3 regions of the Streptomyces sp. NPDC048196 genome follow, and region 3 is predicted to be linked to each of the others. Evidence: riboswitches for the same ligand, from Rfam matches in the RefSeq annotation. Region 3 holds a riboswitch; each other region holds the start of a gene.
The links. Region 3 has a riboswitch for cobalamin ahead of cobN (cobaltochelatase subunit CobN). Riboswitches for the same ligand answer to the same signal wherever they lie in the genome.
Positions count from the first base shown of each region.

Region 1 (4,369 bases), on a different contig from region 3:
TGGCGGCCTTGCGTGACCGCACCGGCGACTCCCTGGAGGGCGATGCGGGCACGGCCCCGGTCGAGACCCCGGCCCCCTCCGCCCCGGCCGTCCGGGCCGGCCTGTTCGACTGGGACCTGGCCGCGGGCACCCTCACCGCGGACGGCGATTTCTGCGCGATCTTCGGCCTCGACCCCGAAGCCTTCGACGCGCGGGCGGACACCCTGGCCTCCCGTCTCCATCCCGGTGACCGTGCCGCGTTCCGTGCCGCGGCCCGTACGGCGGCTGCCGAGGGGAGGGTCGTGTCCCGGACCCTGCGGGTACGTGAGGGCGCGGGCGCCGGGCCGGGCGGTGGCGCGGAAGGCGGCGGTGAGGGGCACGGCAGCAGCGAGGGGTACCGCACCGTGGTGCTCTGGGGCCGGGTCCCCGATCTGCCGGACGACCGGGCGCGCACCCATCTCGTCGGAGTGGTCGTCGACGCACGGGCCGGCCGCGCGGCGGCCGCGGCGGTCGAGCGCCTGCGGGACGGACTGTTCTCCCTCACCCCCGACGGCCGGGTCAGCTACGCCAACCGCAGTCTGGAGCAGTTGCTGGACGTCAGCGACGAGGAGGTGGTCGGGCACTGCCTGTGGGACGCCCTGCCGTGGCTGTCCGACCCCGCGATCGAGTACCAGCACCGGTCCGCGATGGTCTCGCAGACGCCGACGTCCTTCCTCGTCTGCCGCCCGCCCGACCAGTGGCTCGCCTTCTCCCTCCACCCCGACCCGAGCGGCGTCACCGGCCGGGTGGTCCCCACCGGCCGCCCGGACGCCGCCCCGGAACCCGCCGGGCCGCCCACCGTGACCGCACCGCCACAGCCGGCCGCATCGCCGACCGCCCCGGCCCCCTCCACCACCGTGGCCGCCGCACCGGCCCGGCTGGGCGTCATGTACCACGTCCTGCAACTGGGCAGTGCGCTGACCGAGGCGGTCACCACCCACCAGGTCTGCGAAGTCGTCGCCGAGCAGCTCCTTCCGGCGTTCGGCGGCCAGCAACTCGCCCTCTACGCGGTCCGTGACGGCACGATGCAGCTGATCTTCCACACCGGCCACCACGAGGGCTTCCTCGACTGGCTGGACGGCATGCCGCTGCACGCGCCGCTGCCCGGCACCGAAACCCTGACCTCCGGCGTCCCGCTCTTCATCGAGTCACAGCAGAGCCTCTCCCAGGGGTACCCCGGTATCCCGGTCGGCGGCGTGAACTCCTGGGCGTACCTCCCGCTGATCGCCTCCGGCCGCCCCGCCGGCACCTGTGTCCTCGGCTTCGACGAGATCCATCACTTCACGGCCAAGGACCGCAGCGTGCTCACCGCGCTCGCCGGCCTGATCGCCCAGGCCCTGGAACGCGCACGGCTCTACGACTCCGAATTCGCCCTCGCCCGCGGCCTCCAACAGGCCCTGCTGCCGCACCGGCTCCCGGCCCTCCCCGACCTGCGGACCACGGCCCGCTACCTCCCCTGCACCAGCGGCATGGACATCGGCGGTGACTGGTACGACGTCATCCCGGCCACCGACGGCGTGTCCCTGGTCATCGGGGACGTCGAGGGACACAGCATCGCGGCGGCCGCCACCATGGCCCAACTCCGCAGCGCGGTACGGGCGTTCGTCGCGGTGGGGCACGCCCCCGGCGACGTCCTGGCGGGCGCCAACCGCACCCTCATCGACCTCGGCACCGGCCTCCTCGCCAGCTGCTGCTACCTCCACCTCGACCCCGCCGGCCACCGCGTCCGGGCCGTTCGCGCGGGTCACCCGCCGCCCCTGCTCCGCCACCCTGATGGACACACCGACGTACTGGACCTGGAGACCGGCCCCCTCCTCGGCGTGGACCACTCCAGCGACTATCCGCAAACCCCCGTCGACCTGCCACCCGGCTCCGCGCTCGCCCTCTACACCGACGGCCTCGTCGAAGAGCGCGGTACCCCCATCGACGTGGGCATCGACCACCTCCGCGCCTCGATGGCCCACGCCCGCGCCGACTCCCTCGACGAACTCGCCGACCGCCTCCTCCACCACGCCCAGCGCTCCTCCTACCGCGCCGACGACATCGCCCTCCTGCTCACCGAATACCGGCCGGCCGCGACGGGCCGATAGCCACGGAGGGGGGTTAGGCTGGTCGGGCAGCTGGTTCGCCCTGTCCGCCAGGCAGGTGCGTCGTAAGAGGGAACCCGGTGGGATTCCGGGACTGCCCCGCAGCGGTGAGTGGGAACGAGCGCCGTCATACGCACTGGACCCGGACGGGTCTGGGAAGCGACGGCCAGTAGGTGTCCGCCCTTCGACGGGTGGATGTGCCCGCGAGTCCGAAGACCTGCCCGTTGCCCGCGCGTGAGGGATCACGTGCGGACATCCCGGTGACCTTCGAGGGCGGGTCGGCGTACAGACCGGGCAGTGGCCTGCCGTTGCTGAACTCTTCGGCCGTTCCGTCCGGTTCGTTCGTCCTTCGCGCCTCCGTTCCGTCTCCGGGATCCGTAGGAGACAAGCTCGCGAAGGAGAGTTTCTTGTGACCGTGACAGCGACAGGGGCCGGGAAGTCCGCGGCCGCGACCGTACGGGCCACCGTGTACGGCTACCCCCGGCAGGGCCCGCGACGGGAGCTGAAGAAGGCCGTAGAGGGATACTGGAAGGGCCGGGTCACCGCCGACGCCCTCCGGCGGACCGCCGCCGAGCTCCGCAGCGCCAACTGGCGGCAGCTGGCCGACACCGGCATCGACGAGGTCCCGACCGGCGACTTCTCGTACTACGACCATGTCCTGGACACCACCGTCATGGTGGGTGCGATCCCCGGACGCCACCGGGACGCCGTCGCCGCCGACCCGCTCGACGGCTACTTCGCCATGGCCCGCGGCACCCAGGACGTCGCGCCACTGGAGATGACCAAGTGGTTCGACACCAATTACCACTATCTGGTGCCGGAGTTGGGCCCGGACACGGTGTTCACCACCGACTCGGCCAAGCAGGTCGGTGAGCTGCGCGAAGCGCTCGCACTCGGCCACACCCCGCGCCCCGTCCTCGTCGGCCCCGTCACCTACCTGCTGCTCGCCAAGCCCGCGCCCGGTGTCGCCGCCGGCTTCGAGCCGCTCACCCTCCTGGACCGCCTGCTGCCGGTGTACGCCGAGGTCCTCGCCGACCTGCACGCGGCCGGCGCCGCATGGGTGCAGCTCGACGAGCCGGCCCTCGTCCAGGACCGCACCCCGGCCGAACTGAACGCCGCCGAGCGCGCCTACCGAGAGCTCGGCGCCCTCACCGGCCGGCCGAAGCTGCTGGTCGCCTCGTACTTCGACCGCCTGGGTGAGGCCCTGCCCGTACTGGCCAGGACGCCGGTGGACGGGCTCGCGCTGGACTTCACCGGGGCCGCGGCCGCCCAACTCGACGACCTCGCCGCCGTCGGCGGCCTGCCCGGCAAGCGGCTGGTCGCCGGCGTGGTCAACGGCCGGAACATCTGGATCAACGACCTCGAGAAGTCGCTGTCCACCCTCGGCACCCTCCTCGGACTCGCCGGACATATCGATGTCGCCGCGTCCTGCTCCCTCCTGCACATCCCCCTCGACACCGCCGCCGAACACGACATCGACCCGCAGATCCTGCGCTGGCTGGCCTTCGCCCGTCAGAAGACCATCGAGGTCGTCACCCTGGCCCGTGGTCTCGGCCGCGGCACGGAAACCATCGCCGCCGAACTCGCCGCCAACCGCGCCGACCTGGCCTCCCGTGCCGCTTCGCCGATCACCCGCGTCCCCGCCGTACGTGCCCGGGCCGCGGCCGTCACGGACCGCGACACCCGCCGCTCACAGCCGTACGACCGGCGGGCCGCCGCGCAGCGCGCCCAGCTCTCGCTGCCGCTGCTCCCGACGACCACCATCGGTTCCTTCCCGCAGACCGGCGAACTGCGCACCGCCCGGGCCGACCTGCGGGCCGGCCGCATCGATGCCGTCGCCTACGAGGAACGCATCAAGGCCGAGATCCAGGAAGTGATCTCCTTCCAGGAGAAGGCCGGGCTCGACGTCCTGGTGCACGGCGAGCCCGAACGCAACGACATGGTCCAGTACTTCGCCGAACAGCTCTCCGGCTACCTCGCCACCCGGCACGGCTGGGTCCAGTCCTACGGCACCCGCTACGTCCGCCCGCCGATCCTCGCCGGTGACCTCGCCCGCCCCGAGCCCATGACCGTGCGCTGGACGACCTACGCCCAGTCGCTCACCGGCCGGCCCGTCAAGGGCATGCTCACCGGCCCGGTCACCATGCTCGCCTGGTCCTTCGTCCGCGATGACCAGCCGCTCGCCGACACCGCCCGCCAGGTCGCCCTCGCCCTGCGCGACGAGGTCAACGACCTTGAGGCGGCCGGGACTTCGGTCATCCAGG
Region 1 is NZ_JBEZMM010000006.1:116,585-120,953, reverse strand. Features, by position in the region: gene AB0E02_RS09790 (SpoIIE family protein phosphatase) at 1-2,108, shown strand, start outside; cobalamin riboswitch at 2,123-2,345, shown strand; gene metE (5-methyltetrahydropteroyltriglutamate--homocysteine S-methyltransferase) at 2,521-4,369, shown strand, end outside.
Region 1: it holds a riboswitch for cobalamin, as region 3 does, so the genes downstream of both, metE (5-methyltetrahydropteroyltriglutamate--homocysteine S-methyltransferase) here and cobN (cobaltochelatase subunit CobN) in region 3, are expected to answer to the same signal.

Region 2 (4,369 bases), on a different contig from region 3:
GGGCATCGCCTGGCTCGGCCCGGCCCTCATCACCCCCGCCATCATCGGCGCCTACATGTGGATCTGGACCGGCTTCGCCCTGGTCCTCATCGGCGCCGGGCTCTCCTCGATGCCGCGGGACGTGCTGGAGGCCGCGCGGATGGACGGCGCCAACGAGTGGCAGGTCTTCCGCCGGATCACCGTGCCACTGCTCGGGCCCGTCCTGGGCGTGGTGTTCGTGACGATGGTGATCAACGTGATGAAGGTCTTCGACCTCGTCTACATCATCGCGCCCGGGCCCGTACAGCAGGACGCCAACGTCCTGGCCCTGCAGATGTGGCTGGTCTCCTTCGGCGGCGGCAACAACCAGGGACTGGGCAGCGCCCTCGGCGTCCTGCTGCTGCTCCTGGTGGTGCCGGCCATGGCCCTCAACATCCGTCGCTTCCGCAGGAGCCAGTCATGACCACCGTCCAGCAAACCGTCCCGCCGCGCAGGCGGTCGGCCCGCCCGGCGAAGCGGCTCAGCCGGGCCGTGATCCAGCTGTTCCTGCTGGTCATCGGCCTGGTCTGGCTCACCCCGGCCGCCGGCCTGTTCATCTCCTCGCTGCGTACGGAGGAGGCGAACGCCAACAGCGGCTGGTGGACCGCGCTGACCGCGCCCGGCCGGCTGTCGCTCGACAACTACGCGGCGCTGCTGAAGGATTCGGGCATCGTCCAGGCCTTCTGGAACACCGTGCTGATCTCGGTGCCCACCACGATCGCCGTCGTGGTGATCGCCGCACTGGCCGGCTACGCCTTCGCCTGGATGGACTTCCCTGGCCGGGACTGGATCTTCCTGGTCGTGGTCGCCATGCTGGTGGTGCCGGTGCAGATCGGCCTGCTGCCGGTGGCCAAACTGTTCGGCGCGCTCGGCCTGTTCGGCTCCATCCCGGGTGTCATCCTGTTCCACACCGCGTACGGTCTGCCGTTCGCCATCTTCCTGCTGCGCAACTACTTCGCGGAGATTCCCAAGGAGATGCTGGAGGCCGCGCGGATGGACGGCGGCGGGGAATGGCGGATCTTCTCCCAGCTGATCCTTCCGCTGGGCCGCCCGGCCATCGCCAGCCTGGCCATCTTCCAGTTCCTGTGGGTCTGGAACGACATGCTGGTCGCCCTGCTCTTCGCGGACAACGAGTCGCAGCCGCTGACGGTCGCCCTGCAGTCGCAGATGCGGCAGTTCGGCAGCAACATCGGCGTGCTGGCGCCCGGCGCCTTCCTGTCCCTGATCGTGCCGCTGATCGTGTTCTTCGCGTTCCAACGGCACTTCGTCCAGGGGATCATGGCCGGTTCGGTCAAGTAGTCCGGGGCGACCGCACGGCGCGGGGTCCGCTGTCCAGCACGGCGGGCCCCGCCGTCGTGCACTGCGTCAGCAGTTCCGCGGTCGCGTCGTCGACCACGCGGTAGCGCACCACCCGGCCGTCCTTGGCGCCCTCGACCACTCCGGCGGCCCGGAGCAGGCGCAGTGCCTGGGAGACCGCGGTGTCCTTCATGCCGGTGGCGACCGCCAGGTCGGAGACGGCGATGGGGCCGGCCCGGTGGAGGGCGAGCAGCAGGGCGAGGCGTCCGGGATCGGCGAGCAGGGCGAAGCGGTCGGCCCAGGCCCGGACCTCGCCCGGCTCACCGATGGCCGCGATGGCGTCGCAGACGCGGTGGCCGTCGATGGTGCGGTGGTCGGCGCGCTCGGCCGGGACGAGATGCATGAGGACATCTTTGCAGGTCACAGAATGTGATCTTGGATACCTGCACAGTTGTGCAGGCTTGAAGGGATCGTCGGACGACCCGTAAGGTTGGCGCGCCGTGGTGCTCGGGAAGCCGGTGACGGACCTCGTGGTCCCAGACCGGAGCGGCCCTCGCCACTGTGATCGGGGAGTTTCCACCCTTTTCGCTACGCGCACGGTGCGCGTACGACGCCACTGACCGCAGCCTGCGGCCGGGAAGGCGGGGCAGGACGCGTGCACCCGTAAGCCAGGAGACCGGCCACGGCATCTCACGAAGTGATCCACGAGGTGCTGGAGCGTGACCGCCGGATGGCCCTGTCCACCGATACCCCGACCACCCCTGCCCTCGCCACGTTCCGCTGGCGCCGGCAGGACACCGTCCGCACCGCGGGCCTGATGGCCGTCATAGCCGGGCTGCACGTCGTCGCCTTCGGCGTGCTGTTCCTGCTCGTGGTGCCCCACCACTACTCCGTCGGCAGCCAGGTCTTCGGCGTCGGACTCGGCATCACCGCCTACACCCTGGGCATGCGGCACGCCTTCGACGCCGACCACATCGCCGCGATCGACAACACCACCCGCAAGCTGATGGCCGACGGCAAGCGTCCGGTGTCGGTCGGCTTCTGGTTCGCCCTCGGCCACTCCAGCGTGGTGGTCGTCATGGCCGCCCTCGTCGCCGGCGGTGCCCAGCTCGCCGGCACCCTCCTCAACGACGAATCCCGCACCCACCAGATCCTCGGCACCGTCGGCACCACGGTCTCGGGCACGTTCCTCTACCTCATCGCGGCCCTCAACCTCATTGCGCTGACCGGGATCTGGCGGGTGTTCCGCGGGATGCGCGAAGGCCGCTTCGACGAGGCGGAGCTGGAGCAGCAGCTGGATTCGCGGGGCTTCATGAACCGCTTCCTGGGCCGCTTCACCCGCTCCATCTCCCGCCCCGGCCAGATGTTCCCGCTCGGCTTCCTCTTCGGGCTCGGCTTCGACACCGCCACCGAGGTCACCCTGATGGTGATGGCGGGCAGCGGCGCCGCGGCCGGCCTGCCCTGGTACGCGGTCCTGTGCCTGCCGCTGCTCTTCGCCGCGGGCATGAGCCTGTTCGACACCCTCGACGGCACCTTCATGAACTTCGCCTACCAGTGGGCGTTCTCCAACCCGGTGCGCAAGGTCTACTACAACCTCACCATCACCGGCCTGTCGATCGCCGTCGCGCTCTTCATCGGCACCATCGAGCTGGTGACCGTGCTCCACGACAAGCTCGGCCTCAGCGACCCGGTGACCGGCTGGGTCTCCGGCCTCGACCTCGACAACGTCGGCTTCATCATCGTCGGCCTGTTCGTGGTGGTGTGGGCCGCGGCGCTGGCGTACTGGCGCCTGGCCGGCGTCGAGAAGCGCTGGGCGGCGCGCTCCGCCGGCACGGGCTGAGGCCGCGTTCCGGCGCGTGACGACGCGCTCACCCGGCAGGCGGAGGGGGCGGGGCGTCGCGGCCCCGCCCCCTCCCCGTGGTCATGGCTACGCTCGCCGGCAGGCTCAGCGCAGCTCCTGGATGCGGATCAGATTGCCGGCGGGGTCGCGGAAGGCGCAGTCGCGGATGCCGTACGGCTGCTCGGTCGGCTCCTGGACGACCTCGGCGTCGCCGGCCTGCACCCGTTCGAAGGTGCCGTCGAGGTCCTTGGTGGCCAGCAGGATCCAGCCGTAGGTGCCCTTGGCCATCATCTCGGTGATGGTGCGGCGCTCGTCGTCGGTGACCCCGGGGTCGGCGGCCGGCGGCGCCAGGAGGATCGACGTGTCGGGCTGGCCTGCGGGGCCGACCGTGATCCAGCGCATCTTGCCGTTCCCGACGTCGTTGCGGACCTCGAAGCCGAGGGTGTCGCGGTAGAAGGCCAGGGAGGCGTCCGGGTCGTCGTGCGGGAGGAAGCTGGTGTGAATGGTGATGTCCATGGCTCCCACGCTAGAGCCGCTCGGTGACCTGCGCTTCTCGATTCCTGATCGGTCTGGTCACCTGCTTCGCCAGGCACGGCGGCAGCTCCGCCGGTGCGAGCGCCGCCTGGCGCCGGTAGGCACTGGGCGGCATCCCGACCAGCTCGGTGAAGCGCGTGCTGAAGGTGCCCAGTGACGAGCAGCCCACCGCGAAACAGACCTCGGTGACGCTGAGGTCGCCACGGCGCAGGAGGGCCATCGCGCGCTCGATGCGCCGCGTCATCAGGTAGGAGTACGGGGACTCGCCGTACGCCAGCCGGAACTGGCGGCTGAGGTGCCCGGCCGACATGTTCACGCCACGGGCGAGCGCCTCGACGTTCAGCGGCTGGGCGTACTCCCGGTCGATCCGGTCGCGGACGCGGCGCAGCAGCGCGAGATCGCGCAGGGACTGGGCCGTGGTGGGTCTGCTGGTCACGAGCGCGATCGTGCCACGTCCCGTCGGCGTTGCCCAGCACCGCAGGTGTCCGGCGGGAGCCGGGGAGCGCCGGTCACGCCGGTCACTTCCGCCGGACGGTTACCGCGGGCACGGGCGAGGGCGGCCGGCGACGCCCGGACGGCTCAGAAATCCGTCTCCGTGAGGGCGCTGGAGAGTTCCCAGAGGCGGGCGGCGGCTTCGGGGTCGGTGGCCCAGGGTTTGACACCGCCGACGAGCATGTCGTC
Region 2 is NZ_JBEZMM010000019.1:54,147-58,515, reverse strand. Features, by position in the region: gene AB0E02_RS20115 (ABC transporter permease subunit) at 1-442, shown strand, start outside; gene AB0E02_RS20110 (carbohydrate ABC transporter permease) at 439-1,317, shown strand; gene AB0E02_RS20105 (metalloregulator ArsR/SmtB family transcription factor) at 1,310-1,717, opposite strand; cobalamin riboswitch at 1,799-2,014, shown strand; gene AB0E02_RS20100 (HoxN/HupN/NixA family nickel/cobalt transporter) at 2,045-3,154, shown strand; gene AB0E02_RS20095 (VOC family protein) at 3,260-3,670, opposite strand; gene AB0E02_RS20090 (helix-turn-helix transcriptional regulator) at 3,681-4,124, opposite strand; gene AB0E02_RS20085 (oxidoreductase) at 4,268-4,369, opposite strand, start outside.
Region 2: it holds a riboswitch for cobalamin, as region 3 does, so the genes downstream of both, AB0E02_RS20100 (HoxN/HupN/NixA family nickel/cobalt transporter) here and cobN (cobaltochelatase subunit CobN) in region 3, are expected to answer to the same signal.

Region 3 (4,369 bases):
GACGTGCAGCAGGAAGTCGTCGAAGCCGTCGTCGTCCGGGCGCTCCTCCAGACCGAGGTCGTGGTCGAGCTTGGCGGCCTGGATCAGCGTCCAGATCTGGGCGCGGATGGCGGGCAGCTTGGCCGGGTCCATGGCGGAGATCTGCGCGTACTCGTCGAGCAGCTGCTCCAGGCGCGCGATGTCGCCGTAGGAGTCGGCGCGGGCCATCGGCGGGACGAGGTGGTCGACGAGGGTGGCGTGCACCCGGCGCTTGGCCTGGGTGCCCTCGCCGGGGTCGTTCACCAGGAAGGGGTAGACCAGCGGGAGGTCGCCGAGGGCGGCGTCCGGGCCGCAGGCCGCGGACAGGCCGGCGTTCTTGCCGGGCAGCCACTCCAGGTTGCCGTGCTTGCCGAGGTGGACCATGGCGTCCGCGCCGAACCCGCCGTCCGCGCGGGACGCGGCGATCCAGCGGTAGGCGGCGAGGTAGTGGTGGGACGGCGGCAGATCGGGGTCGTGGTAGATCGCGATCGGGTTCTCGCCGAAGCCGCGCGGCGGCTGGATGAGGACCAGCAGATTGCCGCGGCGCAGCGCGGCGAGCACGATGTCGCCGTCGGGGTTGTGGGTGCGGTCCACGAACATCTCGCCCGGCGGCGGCCCCCAGTGCTCCTCCACCGAAGTGCGCAGCGCCTCCGGGAGGGTGGCGTACCAGCGCCTGTAGTCGGCGGCCGGGATGCGGACGGGGTTGCGGGCCAGCTGCTCCTCGGTGAGCCACTCCTGGTCGTGGCCGCCGGCCTCGATGAGGGCGTAGATCAGCTCGTCGCCGTCACCGGATTCGAGGCCGGGCACCGGCTCGGCACTCTCGTCGCCGAAGTCGTAGCCGTCCGCGCGCAGCCGCCGCAGCAGTTCGACGGCGGAGGCCGGGGTGTCCAGTCCGACGGCGTTGCCGATGCGGGAGTGCTTGGTCGGGTAGGCGGAGAGGACCAGCGCGAGGCGCTTCTCGGCATTGGGGAGGTGGCGCAGCCGGGCGTGGCGCAGTGCGATGCCGGCGACCCGGGCGGCGCGCTCGGGGTCGGCGACGTAGACCGGGAGGCCGTCCTCGTCGACCTCCTTGAAGGAGAACGGAACGGTGATCAGCCGGCCGTCGAACTCGGGCACGGCGATCTGCGAGGCGGCGTCGAGCGGCGAGAGGCCCTCGTCGTTCTCCTCCCAGGCGCTGCGCGGCCCGGTCAGGCACAGCGCCTGGAGGATCGGGACGTCGAGGGCGGCCAGCGCGCCCGCGTCCCAGGACTCGTCGTCGCCGCCGGCGCCGGCCTCGGCGGGCCTGGTGCCGCCGGCGGCGAGGACGGTGGTGACGATGGCGTCGGTGGTCCGCAGCGCGTCGATGAGTTCGGGCTCGGGGGCGCGGAGCGAGGCGACGTAGAGGGGGAGCGGGCGGCCGCCGGCCGTCTCGATCTGCGCGCACAGTTCGTGCACGAAGCCGGTGTTGCCGCTCATGTGGTGGGCGCGGTAGTAGAGCACGGCCACGACCGGGCCGGTGCCGTCGGCGGCCGGGCGCTCCAGCCGGCCCCAGGTCGGGGCGGGCACGGGCGGTTCGAAGCCGTGGCCGGTGAGCAGCACGGTGTCGGAGAGGAAGCGGGCGAGCTGTTCGAGGTTGCCCGGGCCGCCGTGCGCCAGGTAGGCGTGCGCCTCGGCCGCGATGCCGACCGGGACCGTGGACTGCTCCATGAGCTGGGCGTCCGGGGCCTGTTCGCCGGTGAGGACGACCACCGGCCGGTGCTGGTCCTCGGCGAGCAGCAGGTCGAGTCCCTCTTGCCAGGCGCGGATGCCGCCGAGGAGGCGTACGACGACGAGGTCGGTGCCGTCGAGCAGGTCGGGCAGCCCGGTGACGTCGAGGCGGGCGGGGTTGGCGAGCCGGTACGCCACCGGGCCGGTGGCCGCGCGGGCACTGAGCAGGTCGGTGTCGGAGGTCGACAGCAGCAGGATTCGGGGGGCCGCGGGGTGGTCCCCGGACGAATGCAGCATGCGAGCGCTGGCCTTCCTCGGGGTGTCCGCGCCCCGGGTGGTCGTAAGGACGGCGGGAGTTCCTGACTCACCCGGCACCGGCCGGGTTCACAGTGGCGGGACCGCGCCGGATTCTCACCGGGCTTCCTCCCTCGGGCCCAAGGGCCCGGCGCCGTCGCTGGCGTCCGACGGGTCAGCCGACCCGCCGACCTGCATAGTAAGGGCTGCGGGCGGAGGAGGTAAGCGGGCCTCGGCGGGGCCGGGGCGCCACCGCGGGTGGCGGCTTCCGCACGCCCGGGACGCGGGCCCCCGGGACCCGGGCCACGGTGGCCGGATTCGTCCGTTTCATGGCCTGATCCGCCCCGGATCGGTCGCGCACCGTCGTAGGTATGCTCGCCGCCATGCCGCCCTCCCCCTCACCACGGCCCCGACGGGCCGAGCCGCCCGTGCGGGCCCGCGGTGACGCCTGCCCGGGAGCACTGCGGCTGCATCCCGCCGCCGACGGCCATCTCGCCCGAGTACGCATCCCCGCCGGTGACTTGACGGTCCGTCAGGCGCACGCGCTGGCCGATGCCGCGGACCTGCTCGGTGACGGTCGGCTGTCCCTGACCTCGCGCGGCAACGTCGAGCTGCGCGGCCTGCCGGACGGCTGCGGCGGCCGCCTCGCCGAGCTGCTGCACGACGCCGGCCTGCTGCCGTCCGAACGCCACGAACGCATCCGCAACATCCTCGCCTCCCCGCTGGCCGGACTGGACCGGAACACCCCTGCTGACGTGCGGTGGTGGGCCCGCCGGCTGGACGAGCTGCTGTGCGCGAGCGACTCCGCGACCGCGCTGTCCGGCCGCTTCCTGTTCGTCCTGGACGACGGGCGGGGCGATGTGGCGGCGCTCGGCGGCGATGTGACCTTGGTCGCAGAATCGGGCATCACGGGTGACGGGACGGCCGGCGGCGGGGCGCTGCTGCGGGTCGGCGACGACCCGGCGACGCTGCGGATCGCCGGCCCGGACGCACCGCGCGCGGCACTGGCCGCCGCCGAGACGTTCCTGACCACCGCGCAGGCCGGCGACACCGGCGCCTGGCGGGTGCGCGAACTCCCCGAGGGCCACGCACTGTCGGCGCGGGACGTGGCGGAGCGGCTGCGCGCGGCGGGCATCGAGACGTCGTACGTGGCGGAGGGGGTAGGTGCGGCCGAGCCGGTGGTCCACCACGCGGACTCCTCCGCCCCCGGCATCATCGAGGGCCGCGACGGCCGCCGCGCGCTGTCCGTACTCGCGCCGCTCGGCAGGCTGTCGGTGGCCCAGTGGCGGCTGCTCGCCTCCCTCGCGGCCGACGACGGATCCGGCGAACTCCGCCTCACCCCGTGGCGCGGCATCGTCGTCCCCGGCCTGTTGGCCGCCGCGGCCGCGCCCCGCCTCCGCGAACTGGCCGCCGCCGGCCTGGTCACCGACCCGTCCTCGCCCTGGCACCGCATCGGCGCCTGCACCGGCCGACCGGGCTGCGCCAAGTCCCTTACCGACGTCCGCGCGGACGTGACGGCCGCGGTCGAGGCAGGCACACCTCTGCCGCCGGGCCTCCCCGCATCCGTCCCCGTGCCGGCGGCAGCCCCCCTCTACTGGTCCGGCTGCGAGCGCCGCTGCGGGCATCCGCACGGCACCTGGATCGACGTACTGGCGACGGAGGCGGGGTACCGGGTCGCGGTCGTCGGCCCGGACGCACCGCGGCCGACGCCGCCGGCGACAGCAACCGCAACCGCAACCGCAACCGACAGCACCACCCGCAACACCAGGAACGCCAGAAACGAGGCCAGAGTGACCGCGTTCGACTACGAGAAGGACGGTGCGGAGATCTACCGCCAGTCCTTCGCCACCATCCGCGCCGAGGCGGACCTCGCCGGCCTGCCCGCCGACGTCAGCCGGGTCGCGGTCCGGATGATCCACGCCTGCGGCATGGTCGACCTCGTACGCGATCTGGCCTTCACCCCCGGTGTGGTGACCGCCGCCCGCAAGGCGCTGCGCGACGGCGCGCCGATCCTCTGCGACGCCAACATGGTCGCCAGCGGCGTCACCCGCAAGCGGCTGCCGGCCGGCAACGAGGTGCTCTGCACGCTCGCCGACCCCGCGGTGCCGGACCTGGCCGCCCGGATGGGCACCACCCGCAGCGCCGCGGCCCTGGAACTGTGGCGGGACCGCATGGAGGGCGCCGTCGTCGCGTTCGGCAACGCCCCGACCGCCCTCTTCCGGTTCCTCGAAATGATCGAGGAGGGCGCTCCCCGCCCGGCCGCCGTGATCGGCATACCCGTCGGCTTCATCGGCGCGGCGGAGTCCAAGGACGCCCTCATCGCCCATCCGTCGGAGCTGGACCACATCGTGGTGCGCGGACGGCGCGGCGG
Region 3 is NZ_JBEZMM010000060.1:13,705-18,073, forward strand. Features, by position in the region: gene cobN (cobaltochelatase subunit CobN) at 1-2,001, opposite strand, end outside; cobalamin riboswitch at 2,038-2,166, opposite strand; partial or broken gene cobG (precorrin-3B synthase) at 2,382-3,608, shown strand; gene AB0E02_RS34345 (precorrin-8X methylmutase) at 3,789-4,369, shown strand, end outside.